DNA from 3 places in the Janthinobacterium sp. LS2A genome. Region 1 is predicted to be linked to each of the others. Evidence: predicted binding sites of a transcription regulator. Region 1 holds the regulator's gene; each other region holds the start of a gene.

Region 1 (8,057 bases):
GATGAGCTTGCGCAGCACGCCGCGGTCGCGCACGATCTCGGCGTAACGCCGGATGTTCGCGGCCGATGGCGTGTTTTGCGCCATGGCGTTCAGGTAAGCGAGTCCGCCCACGTCATCGGCCTTGCCGAGCTGGGTCAGGGTTTCAAAAACAGTAATGACATCGGCTGGCTTGGAAGCGTTAACCATCTTGACGATTTGCTCGAAGATGATGCGATGGTCATAGCGATAGAAATCCTCCGCATGCATGAAGTCGGCGATGCGGTCATACGCGGCATTGTCGCGCAGCAGACCACCGATGACGGATTGTTCTGCTTCGATCGAATGCGGCGGAATACGGAGGGAATCCAGTTGCGGATCAGAGGGGGCGTTCATGGCGCGAATTATACCCGCTTCGGCGTGATGGCAAAAATAAAGGGCTGAAATTGAGCGAAAAAAAGGCCACAAAAAAGCCGGGCGAACCCGGCTTTTCATAGTGCGGCAATGCTTGCGGGCCAGGCCCGCAGACAATTACGCGTTCGCGTCTGGAACGACAGCGATAACAACTTCCACGACCACGTCGGTGTGCAGAGCAACCGAAACGTTGTGCTCGCCAACGATCTTCAGCGGGCCGGTAGGCATGCGGATTTGTGCTTTTTCAACAGCAAAACCTTGCTTGGTCAGCGCTTCAGCGATGTCGAAGTTGGTGACGGAACCGAACAGACGGCCATCAACACCAGCTTTTTGAGCAACTTGAACGGTCAGGCCGCTCAGTTTTTCACCCTGGGCTTGCGATGCGGCCAGTTTGGCGGCAGCAGCTTTTTCCAGTTCGGCGCGCTTGACTTCGAATTCAGCCACAGCGGTTGCCGTAGCACGACGTGCCAGGCGTTGCGGGATCAGGAAGTTACGTGCGTAACCGTCTTTGACTTTGACGACTTCGCCGAGGTTACCGACGTTAACAACTTTTTCTAACAGAATGATTTGCATAGTTCTTCTCCAGGAATATCTGACCGATTAAGCGTGGTGCAGATCGGTGTATGGCAGCAGCGCGAGGAAGCGAGCGCGCTTGATTGCGGTGTCAACTTGGCGCTGGTAGTGCGCTTTGGTACCGGTCAGGCGTGCTGGCATGATCTTGCCGTTTTCTTGGACGAAGTCTTTCAGCGTGTCGACGTCTTTGTAGTCGACTTGCTCAACGTGAGCTGCGGTGAAGCGGCAGAACTTCTTGCGTTTGAACAACGGGTTTTGCTGTTTGCGTTTTTCTTTAAGCTTGAGCTTATTTTTGTCGAACTTTTTACCGAATGCCATGTCAGGCTCCTGTATCTAAAATGCGCTAGTCGGGGTGACTGCACTAAAATCAATGATGTGAAACACCAAACTCTTGCTGTTGCGGCTCTTCCTGGCCAGGAAACCCGTGAACTGATACACCCCGCCCAAGCTTGCCTGACTGAACCTGCCTGAGATTTCGCCAGCGGCTAGGGCGGCAACATCAAACTCGGTCAAACGGGCAATCCCTGCTTCCATCTGCTGCGAACTGTGTTGCAATACTGCATTCACAATCGGCAGCCCTGCCGGGGTATAGCGCAATATTTCGCGCTCGGCAATGATGGCGGTTACTTGTAGCTGGTTCAGCGCACGATCCTGGTCAAGAATTAAGCTGCTGCTGCGGCTGGAGCGGCTGCTGGTGCTTCGGTGCGGTGGCTTTTGGCCGCGTCTTCGCGTTGTACCGATTTCATCATCGGCGAAGGAGCTGTTTCAGCTTTCTTCATTTTAACGGTCAGGTGACGCAACACGGCATCATTGAATTTGAATGCTGTTTCCAACTCGACCAGGGTCTCGTTGTCGCATTCGATGTTCAGGCAGATGTAGTGTGCTTTAGGCAGCTTTTGGATCGAGTAAGCCATTTGACGGCGGCCCCAATCTTCCACGCGGTGAACCGAACCGCCGCGGGTGGTTACGCTGGCTTTGTAGCGTTCGATCATCGCGGGCACTTGCTCGCTTTGGTCCGGATGGACGATAAAGACTATTTCATAATGACGCATGCAAACTCCTTCAGGTCGGATTGATAATCGCCCACCCCGGCGTCAAGACGGGTGTGGGAAGGTCAGCCGAAGATTATAACCGTCTTTTGCAAACGTTTCAATCATTCCTTCCACAAGCGCCTGAAAAGCCCGTGCGCCGCCGTGCTTTCCGGCCGCGGACAAGTATTTCTTGCGAAATTCGCCCAAAACACGGAAATCCCCTTGCATAGTGGGCGATACTGTACAAAAATACAGACTGTTCATATAGACAGCATTTTAGTATGCACCCACCGCTCATGATCAAGCTGACAGCACGACAAGAACAAATCCTGAACCTGATCAAGGACGCGATTGAAAACACGGGCTTTCCTCCCACCCGTGCCGAAATCGCCAATGAACTGGGTTTCAAATCGGCCAATGCGGCCGAAGAGCATTTGCAGGCCCTGGCCCGCAAGGGCGCGATCGAGATTTCGCCCGGCACCTCGCGCGGCATCCGCCTGATCGGTGCGGCCGCCGAAGCGCCGCCGTCGAAAGTGCCGGCAGCCCTGCTGATGTCGCTGCCCCTGATCGGCCGGGTGGCGGCAGGCTCGCCCATCCTGGCCCAGGAAAACCTGGAAGCGAGCTACAACGTCGACCCGGCCCTGTTCTCGGCCAAACCCGACTTCCTGCTGAAGGTGCGCGGCTGGTCCATGCGCGACGCCGGCATCATGGATGGCGACTTGCTGGCCGTGAAAAAGGTCGACAGCGCCAAGAATGGCCAGATCGTCGTCGCCCGCATCGGCGACGAAGTCACCGTCAAGCGCTACAAGAAGACGGGCTCCGTCATCGAACTGCTGCCGGAAAATCCGGACTTCAAGGTGATCACCGTGTCGCCCGAAGACGAGTTTGCGTTGGAAGGCCTCGCCGTCGGACTGATGCGCAGCTGGCATTAAACTGCCGCACGTAAAAAAAGGGCCGCGACAGCATGACTATCGCGGCCCTTTTTACATGGTGCGCGGCTGCTTATGCGTCCAGTGCGCTGCTGAAATCTTCCAATAAGTCTGCTTCATCCTCGATACCGACGGACACGCGGATCAGCGATTCGGCGATGCCCATGCTGGCGCGGCGCTCGGCACCCATCTCGTAGAAAATCGTGTGGGCGACGGGAATGACCAGGGTGCGCGTGTCGCCGAGGTTGCTGGCGGGAATGGCAAGATTGAGACGATTGAGGAAATCGAAGCAGTCGATGCCATCTTTCAGCTCAAAGCTGAACAACGAGCCATAGCTGCGGAACAAGTCGGTGGCCAGCGCATGCTGCGGGTGCGACGCCAGGCCAGGATAATGCACGGCCGCCACTCTTGGATCCGCCTGCAGCATGGTGGCCAGCGCCAAAGCGTTCGAGCAGGTGCGATCCATGCGCAAGGCCATGGTTTCCGCGCCGACGGCGATATGATGCGCAGCTTCCGGCCCCAGCGAGGCGCCGAAGTCGCGCAAAGCCTTGGCACGGATTTGCGCGATGCCCCACTGCGCGGGCGCCGCCTTCTTGTAGTTCTCGAAAATGTTCGGATACTGCGTCCAGTCGAACACGCCCGTGTCCGTCAAGCTGCCGCCCAGGGCATTGCCGTGGCCGCCGATGGATTTCGTCAAGGCATTGACCACCAGGCCCGCGCCCACAGCTTTCGGGCGGAACAGATATGGCGTCGTCATCGTATTGTCGACGATATACAAAATGCCCTTCTCGCGGCACAGGTCGCCGATTTTCTTCAGGTCGGCGATTTGCGTGCGCGGATTGGCGATGGTTTCCACAAACACGATGCGCGTGGCCGGCGTGATGGCGGCAGCCACGTTGGCGACATCGGTAGCGTCGACGAACGACACGGCCATGCCCTGCCCCGTCACTGTTTGCCACAGGCTGTTGGTGTTGCCAAACAAAAAGGCCGACGACACGACATGGTCGCCCGCGCGCAGCAACGATTGCACCACGGCGCCGATGGCGCCCATGCCGGTGGCGAAGCACAAAGTCGCCACGCCGTCTTCCATCTTGTTGACCTTGTCTTCCAGCGCGGAGACGGTCGGGTTGCCTTGGCGGCCATAACGGAAGCCCGGCTCCTTGCCCTGGAACACGGACGCGAGCTGGCGCGCATCGGCGTAACCGAAGGCAACGGAAGTGTGCACGGGCTTGTGCAGCGAGCCGTGCTCGATGCCCTTGCGGCGGTCGTTGTGCAGGATGGTGGTGGTGAAGCCGTAGGTTTTTTTGTTGGTCATGGTGGAAGTTCCGGAGTTCGATTTGCCGCGTAACCCAAGGCAAATGCCGGGGTCAGACCTGAAGATCCAACCCCGAAAAAAAGCCCGGCATCGGCCGGGCAGGTACTTATGCTTCCGTTGTCGCCAGGTTCAGGTTCAGCTGGGAACGCGGCGTATCTTCGGGCGCTGCCGCCTTCGGATGGTGGCGCGCATATTCCAGGCGGTCCAGGTATTCCTGCGACACGTCGCCCGTCACGTACACGCCATCGAAGCACGATGCCTCAAAGTTCGTCAGGGCCGGGTTAACGTCGGCGATCGCCTGCTTCAGCGCGCCGATATCCTGGTAGACCAGGTAGTCGGCCGTGATTTCACGGCACACTTCTTCCGTCGTGCGGCCGTAGGCGATCAGCTCGTCGCGCGTCGGCATGTCGATGCCGTACACGTTCGGGTAGATGACCGGTGGCGCGGCCGAAGCGAAGATGACCTTAGTCGCGCCCGCTTCGCGCGCCATCTGCACGATTTCACGGCTGGTGGTGCCGCGCACGATGGAATCGTCGACCAGCAGCACCACTTTATCCTTGAATTCGGACGGGATCGCGTTGAGCTTCTGGCGCACGGATTTCTTGCGCGCCGCCTGGCCCGGCATGATGAAGGTACGGCCGATGTAGCGGTTCTTGATGAAGCCTTCGCGGTACTCGATGTTCAGCGCCATGGCCAGCTGGATGGCGGCCGGACGCGAGGAATCGGGAATCGGCATGACCACGTCGATATGCACGCCTGGCAATTCGGCGCGGATCTTCTCGGCCAGGTATTCGCCCATTTTCAGGCGCGTGGCGTACACGGAGGCGCCGTCGATGACGGAGTCGGGACGGGCCAGGTAGACGAATTCGAACACGCACGGGTTCAGGCTGGCATTGTCGGCGCACTGGGCGCTGTGCAATTTCTTGTCGGCATCGATGAAGACGGCTTCGCCGGGACCGATGTCGCGCACGAAGCGGAAGCCCATGCCTTCCAGGGCCACGGATTCGGAAGCGATCAGGTATTCGGGACCCTGCTCCGTTTCATTGATGCCCAGGCACAGTGGACGGATGCCGTGCGGATCGCGGAAGGCCAGCAAGCCCACGCCGGCGATTTGCGCAACGGCGGCGTAACCGCCCTTGACGCGGCGGTTCAGCACGGTAACGGCCTTGAAGATGGCTTCCGGGTCCAGGTTCAGGCCCGTCGTCGCTTCCTGGATTTCATGCGCCAGTACGTTGAGCAGCACTTCCGAATCGGAATCGGTATTGATGTGGCGGCGGTCGTTCTTGAACATTTCCAGCTTCAACTGTTCCCAGTTGGTCAGGTTGCCATTGTGCGCCAGGGTAATGCCGAACGGCGCATTCACATAGAACGGTTGTGCTTCCTCTTCGCTCGACGAACCGGCCGTCGGGTAGCGGCAATGGCCGATGCCCGTTGTGCCTTGCAGCGAACGCATGTTGCGCGTACGGAAGACGTCACGCACGAGGCCGTTGGCTTTGTGCATGGAAAACATACTGCTGTGATTGGTCGCAATCCCTGCCGCGTCCTGACCGCGATGTTGCAAGAGCAACAATGCATCATAGAGCAATTGATTGACAGGTTGATGGGAAACGACGCCGACGATGCCACACATGGTGTGCTCCTAAACTGTGCTACTGATTTTAAAAAAATTCAAAATTTCACATGCTGCGCGTAAGCGGCAGGCAGATAAGGCTTGATGGCGCGCGCGCCCTGCTCCGCGAGCGGGCTGAACTGCGCGTTTTTCCAGAATGGCTGCTGCGGTATGGACGTCATGCCACACAAGATGACGGCGGTCAGCACGATCACAAGACCCCGCGCCACGCCGAACAGGGTGCCCAGGGTGCGGTCAGCCAGGCTCAAGCCCGTCACCTTGACGAGCGCGTCGACCGTCATGGACAGCAATCCCATCAAAATGCGCACGCCGATGAACAGCACGACGAAAGCCAGCAACAAACGGATGGCTTCGCCAGGCACGGCTTCCGGCAGGAATTTCGCCAAGGTAGCGCCATACGCATTGGCAATGACGAACGCCACGATCCAGCTGACCAATGACAGTATTTCCTTGACCAGGCCACGCATCATGCTGATCAGCACGGACGTCACCAGCACGAACAGCACCAGGTAATCGAAGATCGTCACGCGCGTTCAGCCTTGCAACATCACGCCGGCACCAGACTGCCGCCCAGGCCCAGCTTTTGCAGCTTGGCGCGGGTCTTTTCAGCGTCTTCGCGGCTGCCGAACGGCCCCACGCGCACGCGGATGCGCTCGCCCGCCGGGCTCGAGACTTTCTGCGTGTACGACTTGATGCCCGCATCGCGCAGCTTGTCTTGCAATTCGTCGACCTTGTCCTGCGTCGCCAGGGCCGCCACCTGCACCACGAACTTGCCGCTGCCGGCGTCGTGCGCCTTGTCCTGTGCTTTTTCTTGCGGCTTGCCTTCCAGGATAGCCAGCGCGCGCGCGGCATCGTCAGCCGATTGCGCCGGCTTGGCAGGCTTCGGCTCGGGCTTGGCTTCCGGTTTTACTTCATGCTTGGGTTCAGGCTTGGGTTCGGGCTTGGACTCGTGTTTCGGCTCGGGCTTGGTTTCGTGTTTCGGTTCAGGTTTCGGCTCCACCTTGACCGGCTTCGGTTCAGGCTTGGGTTCCGGTTTCGGTTCCACATAGGTCGGCTTGACCGGTGCAGGCTGGGCGGCGGCCAGCACGGGTGCCGGTGTCGGTGCAGGGGTCGGCTTGGCCGCAGGCGGCAACGGCGCGTCGACGATTTCCTCGGACTGGTCCAGGCCATTCGATGCGGCCTGGGCCGGAACGGCCGGCACGGGCGCCGGTGCAGGCGCGACGGCCTTTTCCTTCGACGGAATGTCGATGGCAATATCGTTGAACGGCGCCTTCGGTTCGGAATCGAGCAGCATCGGCAAGCCGACAGCCACGCCCAGGGCCAAGGCAATGGCCCCGACCAGGCGGCGGCGTGCGCGCTTTTTTTCAGGCAAGACCGGGTCCGGCGCTTCCTTGCCGCCACGGCGCGATCCGCCGCCACCGGCGGTGTTGGCTGCGCGCTTGCGGGTCGGCGACTGTGCTTCGCCAGGGACATAAAAGCCGCTGTCTTCGCCAGAGGATTCTTGCTTGTTTTTAAACAGTTTCGAGAACAAGCCCATGCGTGATTTTCAGTCGAGTGCGTTTCAGTGAAGTGAGGATTTTCGGGCCTTCATCACGCCGGCAACGGTGAGGAAAGAACCAAAGACCACAATTCTATCATTCTCACCGGCCCGGCTCATTGCATTTGCAAAAGCTTGTGCCGGATCATCGAAAATAGACACAGTATGTTCGCTGCTGTCGGGCTTATCTTCGAGCATGATCTGCACCTTGGCGGCCAGCTCCGAAGCCGTGGCCGCGCGCGGCGAAGGCAATCCCGTCAGGCACCAGTGGTCGACGTGTTCGCTCATCGCGGCCAGTACGCCATCGATATCCTTGTCCTGCATGGAACCAAACACGGCATAGGTGTACGGGTGGAAACCCATGTTGCCGAGGTTCTGGTTCAGCGCCGACGCCGCGTGCGGGTTGTGCGCCACGTCGAGGATCACGCTGGGGCGGCCAGGCAAGACCTGGAAGCGGCCCGGCAGTTCCACCGTCACGAGGCCCGTGCGCACTTCCTGCGCACCCACTGGCAGCTTCAGCTTCAGCACTTCCAGCGCGGCCAGCACGGCCGTCGCATTGAGTATCTGGTTGGCGCCGCGCAAGCTTGGATACGCGAGCGAATTGCGGCGCTGCTCGCGCCCGCCGTAGTTCCACTGCTGCTTGTCGCCCGAA
Region 2 (8,057 bases), on a different contig from region 1:
TACAACGAATTGAACGGTACCCTGGGCTTTTCCGACAGTCATTTGCCGGCAGCGATCGCCCGCGCGCGCATGACGGCGCCCGTGGCGCTGGAGCAATTGCCACTGCTCGACTCGCTCGACATGCAGGATGCGGACCGCCAGCGCGTGCTCGCTTCGTGCCGCGCGGCGCACGAGAAAGCCATCGTCATCATCCACGGCACCGACACCATGCGCGAAACGGCGCAAGTGCTGGGCGCGGCGAACCTGCAGCAAACGGTGATTTTGACGGGCGCCATGATTCCCTACGAGATCGACAACTCCGATGCCCTGTTCAACCTGGGCTTTGCCTGCGGCGTGGCGCAAACCTTGCCAGCCGGCGTGTATGTGGCCATGAACGGCCAGATCTTCGCCTGGGACAATGTGCAAAAGAACCGCGCCGCCGGCGTGTTCCAGCCTTTGTAAGCCGATGGCGGGACAGGGCGCACAAGCAGAACGGCCAACGCTCTGACTGACACTCTGTCACAATTCGACCAGCCCGCTTTCAGCGGGCTTTTTTACGTTTTTTTACTTTGCATAAATTCCGCAATACAACATTTTTCGTCTAATTATTGCTGGCAAAACATCGAATTGCCAATACAATAATTTTATGTTGCAAAAAAACGCCATTGATCATTTTTAAAAATGTAGATATTTATAAATATAAAATCTACATTTAACATTTAAATCAAATATTCTTCAGTATCTCGAATTTATTGCCAAATCCGACACGGTTGAGGTGCATTTTTTCTTGCTGAGACGACATAATGTTTGCCTCGACAAGTCAAAAGTGCATTTATAACAATATTGCACCAAGTAGTCTTCCACCTCCCACCGACGTGGTTCCGCCTACCGTACACGAGCACCGCAGACCATCTACCCGATGGCTATATCGGTGCTCGTGTGCCGCTTGTCGTTATTAAAACTACTACGGAGTAATTGTTACAATGGCATTCAAAGAAAAAATTGGCGTACGCAGCGTACGCCTGGCCCTGACCGTCCTGGCAGGCAGCGTCTTGTTCTCCGGCCAATCCATGGCGGACGAAGCAATTCAAAAAGTTGAAATTACCGGTTCGAGTATCAAGCGTATCGCTGTCGAAGGCGCACTGCCTGTACAGCGCCTGTCGCAAGAAGCGATCGCCAAATCGGGCGCCACTTCGGTAGCCGACCTGATCCAGGCCCTGCCAGCCATGCAAGGCTTCACCATCGGCGCAGTTGCTGCCGGTTCCGACTCGGGCGGCAATACCAGTGCATCGCTGCACGGTATCGGCGAGTCCTACACCCTGGTACTGCTGAACGGCCGCCGCATCGCGCCACAAGGCTCCGGCACCACGGTCAACCTGAACGCCATCCCAATGAGCGCCGTTGAGCGTGTCGAGATCCTGACCGACGGCGCTTCGGCCCTGTACGGCTCGGACGCCATCGCCGGCGTACTGAACTTCATCCTGAAGAAAAACCAGCAAGGCGCTACTCTGGAAGCCACTTATGGCGGTCCGGAAGACAAAGGCGGCAACGCCTGGAATACCAGCGTCACCTACGGTTTCGGCGACCTGGACGAAGACCGCTTCAACGTGCTGCTGTCGTACCGCCACGATGAGCAATCGAAACTGCGCGCCACCGACCGCGATTTCGCCGCCACCTCGTATGTGCCATTCAGCCGCAACGGCAACAACTATGTATGGGACCGCACCAGCACCTCGGCTTCGCCAGCAGGCGCCACTGTTGCCTACAATAGCGGTGCTAAATCGACAGCCTTTACGCCTTACCTGGCGATGAATGGCAAGTGCCCTGAAGACTCCTACAAGACGACCAGCAATGCACGCGCTTGTGGCTTCGACACGGGCTCCACCGTGGAAGTCGTACCGCAATCGAAACGTGACAGCCTGTTCTCCAAAGCTACGTACAAGCTGAACGACAACCTGAACGCGTTCGCCGAACTGGCCTACTCGCGCTACGACCTGACGGCGCGTATCGCCGCCAATCCGATCCCGATTTCGATCGCCAAGGGCAGCCCGCTGTACAACACCTATGTATCGCCGTACCTGACGCCAGCGCAACGTGCCGACGTCAAGTCGATCACCGCCAACTACCGCAGCACCGACTTCGGTCTGCGCGCCAGCAACACCATCACCGAAACCAAACACATGGTCGTTGGTGTGGAAGGCGAACTGGGCGCGTGGAACTTCGAAAGCGGCCTGACCTGGTCGCAAAACTCGATCGACGAGCGCTACACGGGCGGTTACCAGAAGAGCCAGGAGTTCAAGAACATCCTCGCCAATCCGGACTTCAACCCGTTCGCAGTGACGCAAAAACCATCGGTGCAAGCGCAAATCGCTGGTGCGCAGTTCGTTGGCTCCGTGCGTACCGCATCGACCACGATGCGCGGCGTCGATACGCACGGCTCGCGTGAATTGTTCAGCCTGCCAGGCGGCAAAGCCAGCCTCGGTATCGGTGGCGACTACCGCACCTATACCTATGAGCAATCGCCAGGCAGCAATGCCACCGGCGACGATATCTACAACTTCAACACCAAGGCCGCCTACGACATGAGCCGCGACACCTACGGCGCATTCGTCGAGTTGCTGGCACCGTTGACCAAGTCGTTCGAAATGACCGTTGGTGGCCGTCACGACGCCGTCAAGGCGATCGATGACAAGCTGAACAACAAAACTGTCGGCAAAAAAGACAGCGCCAATACCTACAAGGTATCGGCACGCTGGCAGCCAGTACAGACCGTGCTGATCCGCGGTTCCTACGGCACGGGCTTCAAGGCGCCAAGCATGCTGGAAATTGCTCAGCCACTGGTCAACGCCGGCTTTACCGCCAAGAAATTTGATTGCCCATACCCAGGCAACGCACTGTGCCGCGCGGAAGCAACGCAATACAACGCCGTGTCGCAAGGCAATCCGGATCTGCAATCGGAAAAGTCGAAACAGTTCACCCTGGGCTTCCGTGTCGAACCTAGCTCGGCCTTCTCGTTCGGCGCCGACCTGTGGGATGTGAAACTGCGCAATGCCGTGTCGGAAGTTTCCGAAGAGCAAGCATTTGCCGATCCGATCAAGTATGCGTCGAGCTTCGGCGAATACACCGAGCCATCGACCGGTATCACCTACTACTCGTTCAAGAAACTGTCGGTCAACATCGGCAAGAAGGAATACCGTGGTATCGACTGGGATCTGTCGGCCAACCACAAGTTCTCCTTCGGTAAGCTGACCGCCCAATTGAGCGGTACGCACATGTTGCACGCCAACTACACCAAAGCCGGTAGCGATAATATCTACACCAGCAACATGAACTTCTTCGGCGACACCAACGAAGTCACGTTCCGCAACCTGATGAAGCTGACGACGACCCTGGATACGGGCCGCCTGAGCAACACGGTAACGGTCAACTACCGTAACGGCTACACCGATGCAGCCGCTACCGTGTACAACCTGGCGACCCAGCAGGAAGAGAAAAACTTCCGCCTGCAAGTACCGTCGTACACCACGTTCGACTGGCAAGCACGTTTCGCCTTTGACAAGCAAACCACGATCCGCGCAGGCATCAAAAACCTGTTCGACCGTGCACCACCGCTGTCGCTGCGCGCTTCGTCGGGCCACCAGGTTGGTTTCGACCCACGCTACGCCGATCCAATGATGCGTTCGTTCTACATCACCGGCAACTACAAGTTCTAATGTGACGTTGTGAATTAGCTTGTCCGAAAGCGCCTTGCACTTCACCGTGCAAGGCGCTTTTTTTATGGCGCGACATATTGCGCAGACGAAAAAAAGGAGCCGCAGCTCCTTTTTTGTACCGGCATGACGGCTGTTACGCCGTCGCTTCGCCGCCCAATGCTTCGACCACGTCGGCCATCAGCTTGCTCAGCTCGCCCGTCATCAGCATCACGTCGCCGTCGAAACGCTCTTCGTCGTTCTTCGTGCTCGATTCCGTTTCCTTGATCACGTCGAGCGGCTTGACGCTCTTGATGGCCAGCGACTCCGTCAGCACGAACGAGATCTTGTCGTTCCACGTCATGGCCAGGCGCGTGCACTGCTTGCCGGCCGCGATGTGGCGGCGCACGTCGTCCGCTTCCAGGGTGTGGCGCACGTAGCGCACGGTGGCCTTGCTTTCGCCCGTGGCGCGCAATTCCGTATCCATGTCGACCGTGAAGCCGGCAGGCGCGTCGTCCGCCTGCAGCCATTCCGTCATCACCGCCACGGGCGAGCGCTGCACGCGCAGGCTTTCCAGCGGCAGTTTGTCGACGGCTTTCAACAGCAGCTTGATGACTTCATCGGCTTTCGCCGGGCTGGCGGCATCGACCACCAGCCAGCCATTGACGGGGTCGATCCACGTCCAGACGTTGCTGCGGATGCTGAAGGCGCGCGGCAGCAGCTCGTCGGCCACGCGTTCCTTCAATTCCTTCATGGCCTTTTTACCAGGCGCAAAGCCTTGCGCTTCTTCCATCTCGGCGGCGCGGGCCTTGGCCACCTGGTTGATGACGGTCGCTGGCAGCAGTTTCTTTTCCGTGCCCAGCAGGATCAGCATCTGTTTGTTGACCACGTGGACCAGGCCGCCGTTCGGGCGTGGCGTATCCCAGCCCTGGCGCATCAGATCCATGCTGGTCGCCGGCGTAAATTTGTTCGAGGACAGCGCCTCTTCCAGTTGTTCTGGCGTGTAAGCCCACGGTGCGGGCAGGCGGTAAATCTGAAGATTCTTGAACCACATAGTTTTTGTCTTCCGTTTGTTTCAGTAGTGCCAGGGGAACGCCATTCTACACTTTCGACACGGGAATGCCGTCAAAAGCGCGGACTGGCGCGGTGTTGTTGCTGCGTGGGGAATGCCGCTACAGGGCGGGAAACAGCTCCGCCTGGGCCGGCGCCTGCCGCGTCACGAGGGCCGGGTCGGACAAGGTCGAGATGCGCACGCCCAGCAGGCGGATTTTCTTGTCAAATGGCACGCGCCGCAAGCAATCGCGGCTGGCGCGCAGGATGGCGGCGGCATCCGCCGTGGCGCTGGGCAGGGTGATGTCGCGCGTGACGGTGCTGAAATCCTCGAAGCGCAGCTTGATGCCCACCGTGCGCCCCGCCAGCGATTGCTTGTCGAGGTCGCCCGCCACGCGCGTGCACAGGCTTTCCAGCTTTTCCGACAGGGTGGCGCGGTCGCGCACCACCTGCAAGTCGCGCTCGAACGTCGTTTCACGGCTGACGGACTTGGTTTCCCGGCTCGTCTGCACAGGCCTATCATCGATGCCCAGCGCCGCCTGGCGCAGCCAGCCCGTGTACAGGTCGCCGAACTGCGTGCGCAGCATGGCCATGTCGGCCCGGGCCAGTTCGCCAATGGTGACAATACCCAAGGCTTCCAGCTTGGCCGTTGCTTTCGGGCCGATGCCATTGATCTTTTTCGCCGGCAAGGGCCACACGCGCGTTTCAATATCCTCCGGGTTCAGGATGGTCAGGCCGTCCGGTTTTTCCAGGTCGGAACAGATTTTCGCCAGCAATTTGTTGGGTGCCAGGCCGATCGAGCACGACAGGCCCGTCGCTTCGAACACGGCCGCCTTCAGGCGCGCCGCCATGGCCGGCGCCTGCTCGCCGTATTCGGTGAGATCAACATAGATTTCATCGATGCCCACGTTCTGGATGATGGGGCACAACTGGGCCACGGCCTGCTTGAAGCGGGCTGAATAGTCGCGGTAGGCCTCGAAATCGGCCGGCAGCAGGATGCTGTCGGGCGCCAGCTTGGCCGCCTTCATGATGCCCATGGCGGAAAACACGCCGAACACGCGCGCCGCATACGTCGACGTGGTGACGACGCCGCGCCCCACGTAGTCGCGCATGCGCGCAAATTGCCGCGTGCCGTCTTCCTGCAGCACGGGCTGCTGCAGACGCCCACCGCCGATGACGACGGCTTCGCCGCGCAATTCCGGATATTTCAACAGTTCCACGGAGGCAAAGAAGGCGTCCATGTCCAGATGCGCTATCCAGCGGCGGGCTGCGGGTGGCTCGGGAAAGGGGGAGGCAGATGTGGTCAAGGACACCTCGCGGCGGGATACTGTAGTTATATACAGTATCGCTGGAAATGCCCATGGATGCAAGTTGAAACGCACGCGCAAGGCGGTTGCTTTTCTCAATAGCAAGATTACAATCCTGACACAACTATTCAAAGGAGTCGCCTTGTCTATCGCCCATCACGCTGCGCGCCGCCGGTCCGCCTGGTTATCCATCCTGCCGGCCCTGCTGCTGTCCTCGCTGGCGCCATCCGCGCTGGCCGCCGACGCCGCCACCGCTACCGTCGCCACCATGTCGGCGCCCGTTGCCGCCAAGACGGCCTGGCAGGAAACGCGCCACGGCACGGTCGTCACGGACGACTACCGCTGGCTGCAAAAGAAAACCGATCCTGCCGTGATCGATTACCTGAATGCGGAAAACGCCTACACGGCCGCCGTCACGGCCCCGATCCAGCCGCTGGCCGACAAGGTGACTGCGGAAGTCAAGGGACGCATGCAGGAAGTGGACCTATCCGTGCCTGCGCGCCAAGGCAATTTCTACTATTACACGCGCACGGAAGCAGGCAAGCAATACCCGATTCACTGCCGCCGTCCTGTCGGCAAGAACGGCGCCTACGATGCGCAGGCGCTTGAAGAAATCCTGCTCGACCAGAACCAATTGGCCGAAGGCCACAAATTCTTTGCCGTGCGCGCATTCAGCATCAGCCCGAATGAACAACTGCTGGCCTACACCACCGACACGACGGGTTTCCGCCAGTACGAATTGCATGTCAAGAATTTGAAGACGGGCAAGCTGCTGGACGACACCATGCCGCGCGTGACCTCGCTGGCGTGGGCGGCCGATAACGCCACCCTGATGCTGGCGCAGGAAGACGTCACCACCAAGCGCTCGGACCGATTGTTCCGCCTGGCCTTGGGCGGTGAGGCGCAACAGGTTTACCACGAGCAGGTGGAACAGTTCGCCATCAATGTAGGCCGCACGCACGACAAGCAGTTCTTCGTGCTCACCTCGGGCAGCACGGATACGAGCGAAGTGCTGCTGCTGCCAACCAGCAAGCCGCAAGGCAGTTTCCAATCCGTGCTGAAGCGCGAAAAAGGCCACCGCTACATCGTCGAGCACCGCGACGGCCAGCTGTATATCGTCACCAACAAGGATGCGAAGAATTTCCGTGTCGTCAGCGCGCCATTGTCCGCGCCGCAGCCGAAGAACTGGAAGAGCGTCGTGCCGCATAACAAGGATGCCGTGATCCAGTCCATCGACGTCTTCCAGGGCTACCTGGTGGTGATGGAAAAGGCGCGCGCCCTGAACCGCGCCCGCATCTACGATTTCGCACATAAAAACTGGAAGACGGTGCAGTTCGACGACCCAGTCTACCTGGCCACGTCCGTCGGCACGCCGGAGTTTTCCGCCACGCAATTTCGCATGTCCTACCAGTCGCCCGTCACGCCGCCCACCGTCATCGACGTGGCGATGCAAGACGGCAAGCGCACGGTGCTCAAGCAGCAGGAAATCGTCGGCGGCTTTGATGGCAGCCGCTACACGACGCAGCGCCTGTGGGTGACAGCGCGCGATGGCGTGCAAGTGCCGCTGTGGGTCGTCTACAAGAAAGGCGTCAAGCTCGACGGTTCCGCGCCGCTGCTGCTATATTCGTATGGTTCGTATGGCATCTCGACGGAAGCCAGTTTTTCCATCAGCCGCATCAGCCTGCTGGACCGTGGCGTCATCTATGCGCAAGCGCATATCCGCGGCGGCACAGACATGGGCGAAGCGTGGCATGAAGACGGCATGCTGATGAAGAAGAAAAACACCTTCAATGACTTCATCGACAGCGCCGACTACCTGGTGCGTGAAAAATGGACGAGCCCGAGCCGCCTGATCATCCAGGGCGGCAGCGCCGGCGGCTTGCTGATGGGCGCCGTCGTCAACATGCGCCCCGAGCTGTTCCACGCCGTGCACGCGGCCGTGCCCTTCGTCGACGTGATGAACACGATGATGGACGCCAGCCTGCCGCTGACGACGGGCGAGTACCTGGAATGGGGCGACCCGAACCAGAAG
Region 3 (8,057 bases), on a different contig from region 1:
CGCGGGTAATACTGTGCCACCGCCCCGCCATCGGTGCGCAGGGCGTGGCATTTGTCGAGTTGAAACGGCTTTTCATGCGACAAGTCAGCATTCTCACCGTCACGGGTCGACCAGACATCGCCGGCAAATGCCTGAACCGTCGCAGTCGGCAAGACTTGCGCCAGTTCGGTCAAATGGGTACAGCCAGCGATTCCCGCCAGGCGCTGTTTCAAGTCGCGGCGGAAATTCTTCAATAAATTCAAACCGATCAGCGCCCTGTAAGCGGGGCCGATGGTATCGCAAAAACCGGGATAGGGCACGGCATCGGAGGCAGCTTCGGCCTCGACAATGGTCAGTTCGCGATCGACGGTAATACGTAAATGGAGGTCATGCAGAGGGGCGCCGGCGGGACGGGGGCCGGAGGCCAGGGTCGCATCATAGCTTTTGATGTCGGTGATATGGGCGTCAATATCCCACAGGCCGTCGTCGCGCATATACGCTTGGACGTCGATAACGCGGGAGTGCCGTAGGGCGCGCCGGGATACGGGAGTTGACAGGGGCATAAGACCGATGCCGCTTGCGCGGCCATAATTAGTAAGCAGCCATGTGCCTAAAGCACTCTGTTCGCAGCTTCTACGAACAGCAACCGCACCTGCGGCGCCGCAAAAACCCTAAAAGTGTAGCACACAGGGCGCTAGTTGCGCCGCAACATAATTTTTTATTGGTCGTGCCGTCTGCCGCAAATCATTAACGAAAATCGCAAAATCAATGACAATTATTCACAATGCAGATAACTTGAAAGCATGCCTGCGGCACCGGCGCACTGGCCGGCACCGCGCTTCAGTCAGCCACACCCAGTGCGCGTAAAACGGGCAAGGTGCGCGCGGAAAAATATTCCGCGCGCGCCAGCAGTTCGGCCAGGTTTTCCTCTTCCGTCAACAAGGGCTGCCCGTCCTTCGTCAGCAGTTGCTCCAGGCGCAGCAGTACCGGCCACGTCGCGCGCACCCATTCTTGCGGCGTTGGACAACCTTGCTGTTTTGCCCACAGGAACAGTTGTTGTAAATGCGATACAACCACGCCGCCGCCCGTCAGGGGGCTGGCGAGGCTGTGCAAGTCGGTTCTTGCCAGCGCCTGCTCCAGCAAGTGCGCATTCAGCCGCGCCGTCTGCGGCCGCGCCACGGCGATGTCGGCCTCGTCCTGGACGGCAAGCACGCTGCCCTTGCTGACCAGCACCAATATGATCTGCAGCAAGGCGGCCAGGCCGGCTTCGCTACCCGCCAGTTGCAGCTCCAGTTCGCCTATCGTGTACACGCGATGGTCGGCCATGGCGTCGAGCACGGGCGCATACACGCGCTCGTCCATATCGGCGTCGCCCAGCACCCCATGCACGCTCAACACCACTTCGTCGCGGGGCACGGCCAGCATCACGCGCACGGCCCGCACGGCGCTGACCTGGGCCAACGGCGTCAGCCTGCGCGCGCCCTTGACCCAGTAATCCTTGCGGAATTGCTCGTTGACGAGAAAGGCGCGCGTCGTCTCGCGGAAGACGGGATCGGGTATCTCGGCCAGGAATTGCTGGTGTTCGGCCGTCAGGTTCAGCATGTCGACCAGAGCGGTATAGTTGGCGGACGAGGCGAACTCCAGCTTGGCCTCGCCCAGCATGGCCGCAACGCTGGAAAAGGCCATCGGCTGCCAATCCGCATTGAAATATTCGTGTGCAATATAGTTGCGGTCTAGCGCTTTCAGCTTCTCGAAACGGTCCGCCAGCAGGGGATTGGCCTCCAGGTAGCGCGGTTGCACGGCGATCATCCTGTCGACAAAATCGATGGCGCCGTCGACTCGTGCCAGCACGCCCACGCCGGGCGCGCTCATGACGCGGCTATGCTCGGCCAGCAAGTCGCGCATCGGCATCATGGCACTCCAGCCCGGCTGCGTGTTATAGCTGATATAGGCGACGCCACCCACTTTCAGCTTGCGCTGCAGGAAATCGACGATCAAGGCGCGATTTTCTGCCGAGACCCAGCTCCAGATCCCGTGCAGGCAGATAAAGTCGAAATCGGGCAAGTCGTCACGGCGGCAAAACTGCGCGAACGATTCGTCCGTGAACTGTGCGCCGGCGCCGGTCACGCTGGCCAGCTCCTGCGCAAAGGCGGCCTGGGACGGATTGAAATCATTGCCATGCCAGCGCGTGGAAGACGCCGCCGCATGGATGTTGGCGCTGATGCCCTGGCCAAAGCCCAGCTCGCAAGCCGTGCCGCTGGCCGGCAAGGCAAGCCCGGCAGCCAGCAGGGGCAGCCGCAGGCGCAGAGGATTCAATTCTTCGTAATAGCCATAGGTATAGGCGATTTCGGCCACATAGCCGGCATTCCAGTTGCTCATCTCGATCCTGTCACGGTCAGTGGTGCTGCGCGCATCGCACAGCGTTCGAGCGCCAGAATACCTTATCGCGCGGCGTCGCCATACTGGAAACAAACGGCGTTTGAAAGCGCAGTTCATGGGGCACGACGGAGGCCGGCCGGCGCGCCATGGCCAGCCTCATTCCTCGTCGGGATCCAGCCCCTTCAAGGCCGCTTGCACGGCGCGCTGGGAAAAGCCGCGCTGCATCAGGAAGCGCATCTGCTTGTTGCGCTGCTCGGCATCCTGCGCTACTTCACCAAACTTGCGGCGCCACACTTCGCAGGCGCGCGCAACTTCCCCTTCGGCCAGGCCCGCCTTGAGTTCCTGCAGCGCCTCGCCGCCGATGCCATGGCTTTGCAACTCCGCCATGATGCGGCTATTGCCGAAGCGGGCCGAGCGGCGGTGGATCAGCGACTCGGAAAAGCGCTCCTGCGACAGCCAATTGGCTTGCTCCAGGCTGTCGAGCAAGGCTTCCACGTCATCGCCCTCCTGCGCATGGCGCTGCAGCTTGCGCCGCAATTCCATGCGGCTGTGTTCACGCATCGACAAAAAGCGTAGCGCCCTGCCCTTCAGGCTTAGTTGTACTGCGGCCATACACCCACCTTGTCTTTCATTCCACAATCACATCACCCAAACACAATCGCCGCCCGGCGCAACAGCGCGGGACGGCGATCATGGTCCTACCTTGCGGCAAGCCATGCGTAGGTCGGATCAGGGCCCTTGGACCGTAATCCGACAACATTGTTGACGTCTGTGGTGTTGTCGGATTACGCGCGGCTTTGCCGCGCTAATCCGACCTACTCTGGCTTGGCTTCCGCAGCCTTGGCAGCCTTGTCGGCGGCTTTGTCCGCTTTTTCCGGCTTTTCAGCAGCCAGCGGCGGCAGTTCGCGCACGCCCAGCGAAGCGCGGACCTTGTTTTCGATTTCGCGGGCCAGCGCCGGACGCTCCTGCAGGAAGGCGCGGGCGTTGTCCTTGCCCTGGCCGATACGTTCGCCGTTGTAGCTGTACCACGAACCGGATTTTTCCACGATCTTGGCATCCGAGCCCAGGTCCAGGATTTCGCCTTCGCGCGAAGTGCCTGCGCCGTACAGGATGTCGAAGTGCGCTTCCTTGAACGGTGGCGCGATCTTGTTCTTGACGACCTTGACCTTGGTTTCGTTGCCGATCACTTCATCGCCGGACTTGATCGAGCCGGTGCGACGGATATCCAGGCGCACGGAGGCGTAGAATTTCAGCGCATTGCCGCCCGTGGTTGTTTCCGGGCTACCGAACATCACGCCGATCTTCATGCGGATCTGGTTGATGAAGATGACCAGGGTATTGGTGCGGTTGATGGAACCGGTCAGCTTGCGCAGGGCTTGCGACATCAGGCGCGCTTGCAGGCCTGGCAGGGAATCGCCCATGTCGCCTTCGATCTCGGCGCGTGGCGTCAGTGCGGCCACGGAGTCGATGACGACGAGGTCGACGCTGCCCGAACGCACGAGGGCGTCGCAGATTTCCAGCGCCTGCTCACCCGTGTCCGGTTGCGAGATCAGCAATTCGTGCAGGTTCACGCCCAGCTTTTGCGCGTAACCGACGTCGAGCGCGTGCTCGGCGTCGATAAAGGCGCACGTGCCGCCCAGTTTTTGCATTTCGGCGATGGTTTGCAGGGTCAAGGTGGTTTTACCCGACGATTCCGGACCGTAGATTTCCACCACGCGGCCGCGCGGCAAGCCGCCCACGCCCAGCGCGATATCGAGGCCGAGCGAACCGGTCGACACGACTTGCACTTCTTCGATCGGTGCGCTGGCATCCATGCGCATGACCGAACCTTTGCCAAACTGCTTCTCGATCTGCGCCAGTGCGGCGGCGAGCGCCTTGGCTTTTTCCGATGCGGGTACTACAGCTTTTTTATCGTCCATATGTTCTTTCAGCCGTTCTACAGTTGCGGATTCACGTGACGCATCTACGTGAACCGTGCAGCCTGCGATAGCGCCAGTGGGTTAAATTCTTTACACAGACAGTACTGTATAAAAAAACAGTGATCAATGCAAGCGGAACGTGGATTTGTTTTGAAACAGATCAATACAAGCGTGGATTTTCACAAAAATTCGCCACCTTGCGGAAAATGAAACACAATACAAGCTTCTACCGCCGCAAAGCATAGGAAGTGCACCATGCGTATTTTACTTGCCGAAGATGACAGCGTGCTGGCCGATGGCCTGACCCGCTCGCTGCGCCAGTCCGGTTATGCGATCGACTACGTCAAGACGGGGCAAGAGGCCGATACGGCCCTGTCCACCCAGGAATTCGACTTGCTGATCCTCGACCTGGGCCTGCCCAAAATGTCCGGCCTGGAAGTGCTGCGCCGCCTGCGCGCACGCGCTTCGCTGCTGCCTGTGCTGATCCTGACGGCCGCCGATTCCATCGAACAACGCGTGAATGGCCTCGACCTCGGTGCCGATGATTATATGGCCAAGCCGTTCGCCTTGTCGGAACTGGAGGCAAGAGTGCGCGCCCTGACGCGCCGCGGCGCTGGCGGCGGCGCCACCATCATCAAGCACGGCCCCCTCAGCTACGACCAGGTGGGGCGCAGCGCCTACATCAACGACCAGATGCTCGACCTGTCGGCGCGCGAACTGGGCTTGCTGGAAATCCTGCTGGGCCGCACCGGCCGCCTCGTCTCGAAAGAGCAGCTGGTCGACCACCTGTGCGAATGGGGCGAGGAAGTGTCGAACAACGCCATCGAAGTGTATGTGCACCGCCTGCGCAAGAAGATCGAAGTGGGCGGCGTGCGCATCGCCACCGTGCGCGGCCTCGGCTATTGCCTGGAAAAATACTCGGAAGCGGCGCGCCTGAACGCTGAAGCGGGCGAGTCGGCAAGCCCGGCCAGCGGACCCGCCAGCAAGTGAAGGCGCGCGAGGCGCCAGCGGACGAGCCGGATGATGACGACTGGTTCGAGCCGCCCACCACGGAGCAGGACGACACCATCGAGCATTCGCTGTTCGGCGAAATCCTCGACTGGATGCTGGCGCCCCTGCTGCTGCTGTGGCCGATGAGCATCGCCATCACCTATCTGGTGGCCAAGGGCATCGCCAATCAGCCGTTCGACCATGCGCTGGAAGACAGCGTGACCGTGCTCACGCAGCAAGTCAAGCAGGCCGATGGCGCCATGTTGCGCCGCGCGCCGGACAAGAACAGCAGCAATAATAATGGCCGCGACTTGCTGCGCGGCGACGATGTCGACACCCTGTATTACCTGGTGGTGGGTCCGCGCGGCGAATACCTGGCCGGCGACCGCGATTTGCCGCCGCCGCAGGATCCCGACAAATACCGCAGCGGCATGGTGCTGTTTCGCAACGACACCATCCACGGCACGCCCGTGCGCGTGGCGTTCAGCTATCTCGACATTCCTGCCGACAACGACGATGAGCCGCACCGCGCGCTGGTACAAGTTGCCGAAACCCTGGAGAAACGCGCCCAGCTGGCCAATGAAATCATCAAGGGCGTGATTTTGCCGCAGTTCATCATCCTGCCCGTGATCCTGGCTCTCGTCTGGTTTGCCCTGGCGCGCGGCCTGTCGCCGCTGGCGCAATTGCAGGAGCGCATACGCGCCCGGCCACCCGACGATTTATCGCCCATCGAATCGGGCCAGGTACCCGAGGAAATCACGCCGCTGGTCGGTTCGCTCAACGAGATGCTGGCGCGGCTATCGCTGTCGATCGACATGCAGAAACGCTTCATCGCCGATGCCGCGCATCAGATGAAAACGCCGCTGGCCGGCATGCGCATGCAATCGGAACTGGCCCTGCGCCAGACCGACCACGACGAGATCCACCGCTCGCTGCTGCAACTGGCGAAAAGTTCGGAAGCGGCCACGCGCCTCGTCAACCAGCTGCTGGCCCTGGCGCGCGCGGAAAACCAGCCGCAGGCGGGCACGGCGTTCGAGCCGATCGAGCTGAGCGAACTGGCGCGCGGCGTGGTGCAGGACTGGGTGCAAGCTTCGTTTGCCCAGCATATCGACCTGGGCTTCGAGCAGCCCGCGTATTCGATCATGATTTCCGGCAATGCCATGATGCTGCGCGAGCTGCTGAGCAACCTGATCGACAACGCCCTGCGCTACACGCCGTCGGGCGGCAGCGTCACGGTGCGCGTGCGCAGCACCCTGGAACTGGCCATCCTGGAAGTGGAAGATACGGGTCCCGGCATTGCGCCGGCCGAGCGGGCCCACGTGTTCGAACGCTTTTACCGCATTCTCGGCAGCAATGTCGACGGTAGCGGCCTGGGCCTGGCCATCGTGCGCGAAATTGCGCAGCAGCATGGCGCCGAAGTCGATATTTTTAACAATCCGCGCGCGCAGTCGCCGAAGCTGCCGGGCACCCTGCTACGCCTGAGCATCGCCCTGCTGTTGCCGGACGCGCCAGAAGAGGATGACGTCACGTATGGATAAGCCGAGCCCACCCGTTGCCCCGGCGCGGCCATCGCACGCGCCCAGCCCCGAGCTGCAGGCGCGCCGCGACATCCACTGGCGCAAGACGCGGCGCCTGACGGCCATCCTGCTGCTGGTGTGGCTGCTGACGGGCTTCCTGACCGTGTTCTATGCGCGCGAGCTGCTGCACCTGAACCTGTTCGGCTGGCCGCTGCCCTTCTATATGGCGGCCCAGGGCGCCTCGCTCGTGTACCTGGCCATCATCGCCTTCTATGCCTGGCGCATGCGGCGCCTCGACCGCGACTTTCATGCCGAGGAGCAAGCATGAGCGGCCAGCGCAGTTTCTTTGCGCGGCTGAGCCGCTACTACCTGCTGTTTACGGCCGGTTTCGCCGCTTTCCTGCTGGCCTTGTCCGTGCTGGAACAGGAAGGCATGCCGCGCGCGTGGATCGGCTACCTGTTCATGCTCGTCACCATCACCCTGTACGCCACCATCGGCGTCATCAGCCGCACCTCGAACGTCACCGAATACTATGTGGCGGGGCGCCGGGTGCCGGCCATGTTCAACGGCATGGCCACGGCCGCCGACTGGATCTCGGCCGCCAGCTTCATCAGCCTGGCCGGCGGCCTGTACCTGAACGGCTTCGACGGCCTGGCCTTCATCATGGGCTGGACGGGCGGCTATTGCCTAGTGGCGCTATTGATCGCACCCTACCTGCGCAAGTTCAGCCAGTACACGATTCCCGATTTCCTCGCCGCCCGCTACGGCAGCGGCACCGACAAACGGGGCGCCAGCGTGCGCGTGGTGGCCGTGGCCGCCACCATCATCGTGTCGTTTACCTATGTGGTGGCGCAGATCTACGCCGTCGGCCTGATCGCCTCGCGCTTCACGGGCGTGGATTTTTCCGTCGGCATCTTCCTGGGCCTGGCCAGCATTCTCGTCTGCTCCTTTCTGGGCGGCATGCGCGCCATCACCTGGACGCAGGTGGCGCAGTACATCATCATCCTCGTCGCCTTTCTGATTCCCGCCATGTGGCTGTCGGTCAAGCATGCGGACAATCCCGTGCCGCAGATCGCCTACGGCAAAGTGCTGACGCAACTGAGCGCGCGCGAACACGTGCTGGAAACGGACCCGAAAGAGAACGAAGTGCGCGCCATCTTCCGCCAGCGCGCACAAAGCTACCAGGCGCGCATCGACGGCTTGCCCGGTTCCTGGGAACAAGGCCGTCTGGCGGCCCAGCGCCAGCTCGATAGTTTGCGCCAGCGCAATACCT

What was found. The regulator LexA, encoded in region 1, represses DNA repair genes until DNA is damaged. The targets are predictions, from matches to a motif close to ACTGTATNNNNATACAGT.
Region 2: dinB (DNA polymerase IV) is a predicted target of LexA. The motif match lies at 6,045-6,062, and genes of this name have one in related genera.
Region 3: recA (recombinase RecA) is a predicted target of LexA. The motif match lies at 4,381-4,398, and genes of this name have one in related genera.

Annotation. Positions count from the first base shown of each region.
Region 1 is NZ_JAZHPB010000007.1:72,866-80,922, forward strand. It holds gene V3C40_RS19860 (replicative DNA helicase) at 1-372, opposite strand, end outside; gene rplI (50S ribosomal protein L9) at 508-963, opposite strand; gene rpsR (30S ribosomal protein S18) at 991-1,281, opposite strand; gene priB (primosomal replication protein N) at 1,297-1,605, opposite strand; gene rpsF (30S ribosomal protein S6) at 1,626-2,015, opposite strand; gene lexA (transcriptional repressor LexA) at 2,291-2,926, shown strand; gene V3C40_RS19890 (cystathionine gamma-synthase family protein) at 2,997-4,238, opposite strand; gene purF (amidophosphoribosyltransferase) at 4,345-5,868, opposite strand; gene V3C40_RS19900 (CvpA family protein) at 5,907-6,395, opposite strand; gene V3C40_RS19905 (SPOR domain-containing protein) at 6,416-7,405, opposite strand; gene folC (bifunctional tetrahydrofolate synthase/dihydrofolate synthase) at 7,430-8,057, opposite strand, start outside.
Region 2 is NZ_JAZHPB010000014.1:498-8,554, reverse strand. It holds gene V3C40_RS26960 (asparaginase domain-containing protein) at 1-441, shown strand, start outside; gene V3C40_RS26955 (TonB-dependent receptor) at 963-3,692, shown strand; gene V3C40_RS26950 (recombination-associated protein RdgC) at 3,826-4,722, opposite strand; gene dinB (DNA polymerase IV) at 4,841-6,025, opposite strand; gene V3C40_RS26940 (S9 family peptidase) at 6,168-8,057, shown strand, end outside.
Region 3 is NZ_JAZHPB010000002.1:719,490-727,546, forward strand. It holds gene V3C40_RS09080 (DUF2889 domain-containing protein) at 1-542, opposite strand, end outside; gene V3C40_RS09085 (class I SAM-dependent methyltransferase) at 820-2,358, opposite strand; gene recX (recombination regulator RecX) at 2,515-2,970, opposite strand; gene recA (recombinase RecA) at 3,174-4,277, opposite strand; gene V3C40_RS09100 (response regulator) at 4,533-5,267, shown strand; gene V3C40_RS09105 (sensor histidine kinase) at 5,264-6,805, shown strand; gene V3C40_RS09110 (DUF4212 domain-containing protein) at 6,798-7,112, shown strand; gene V3C40_RS09115 (sodium:solute symporter family protein) at 7,109-8,057, shown strand, end outside.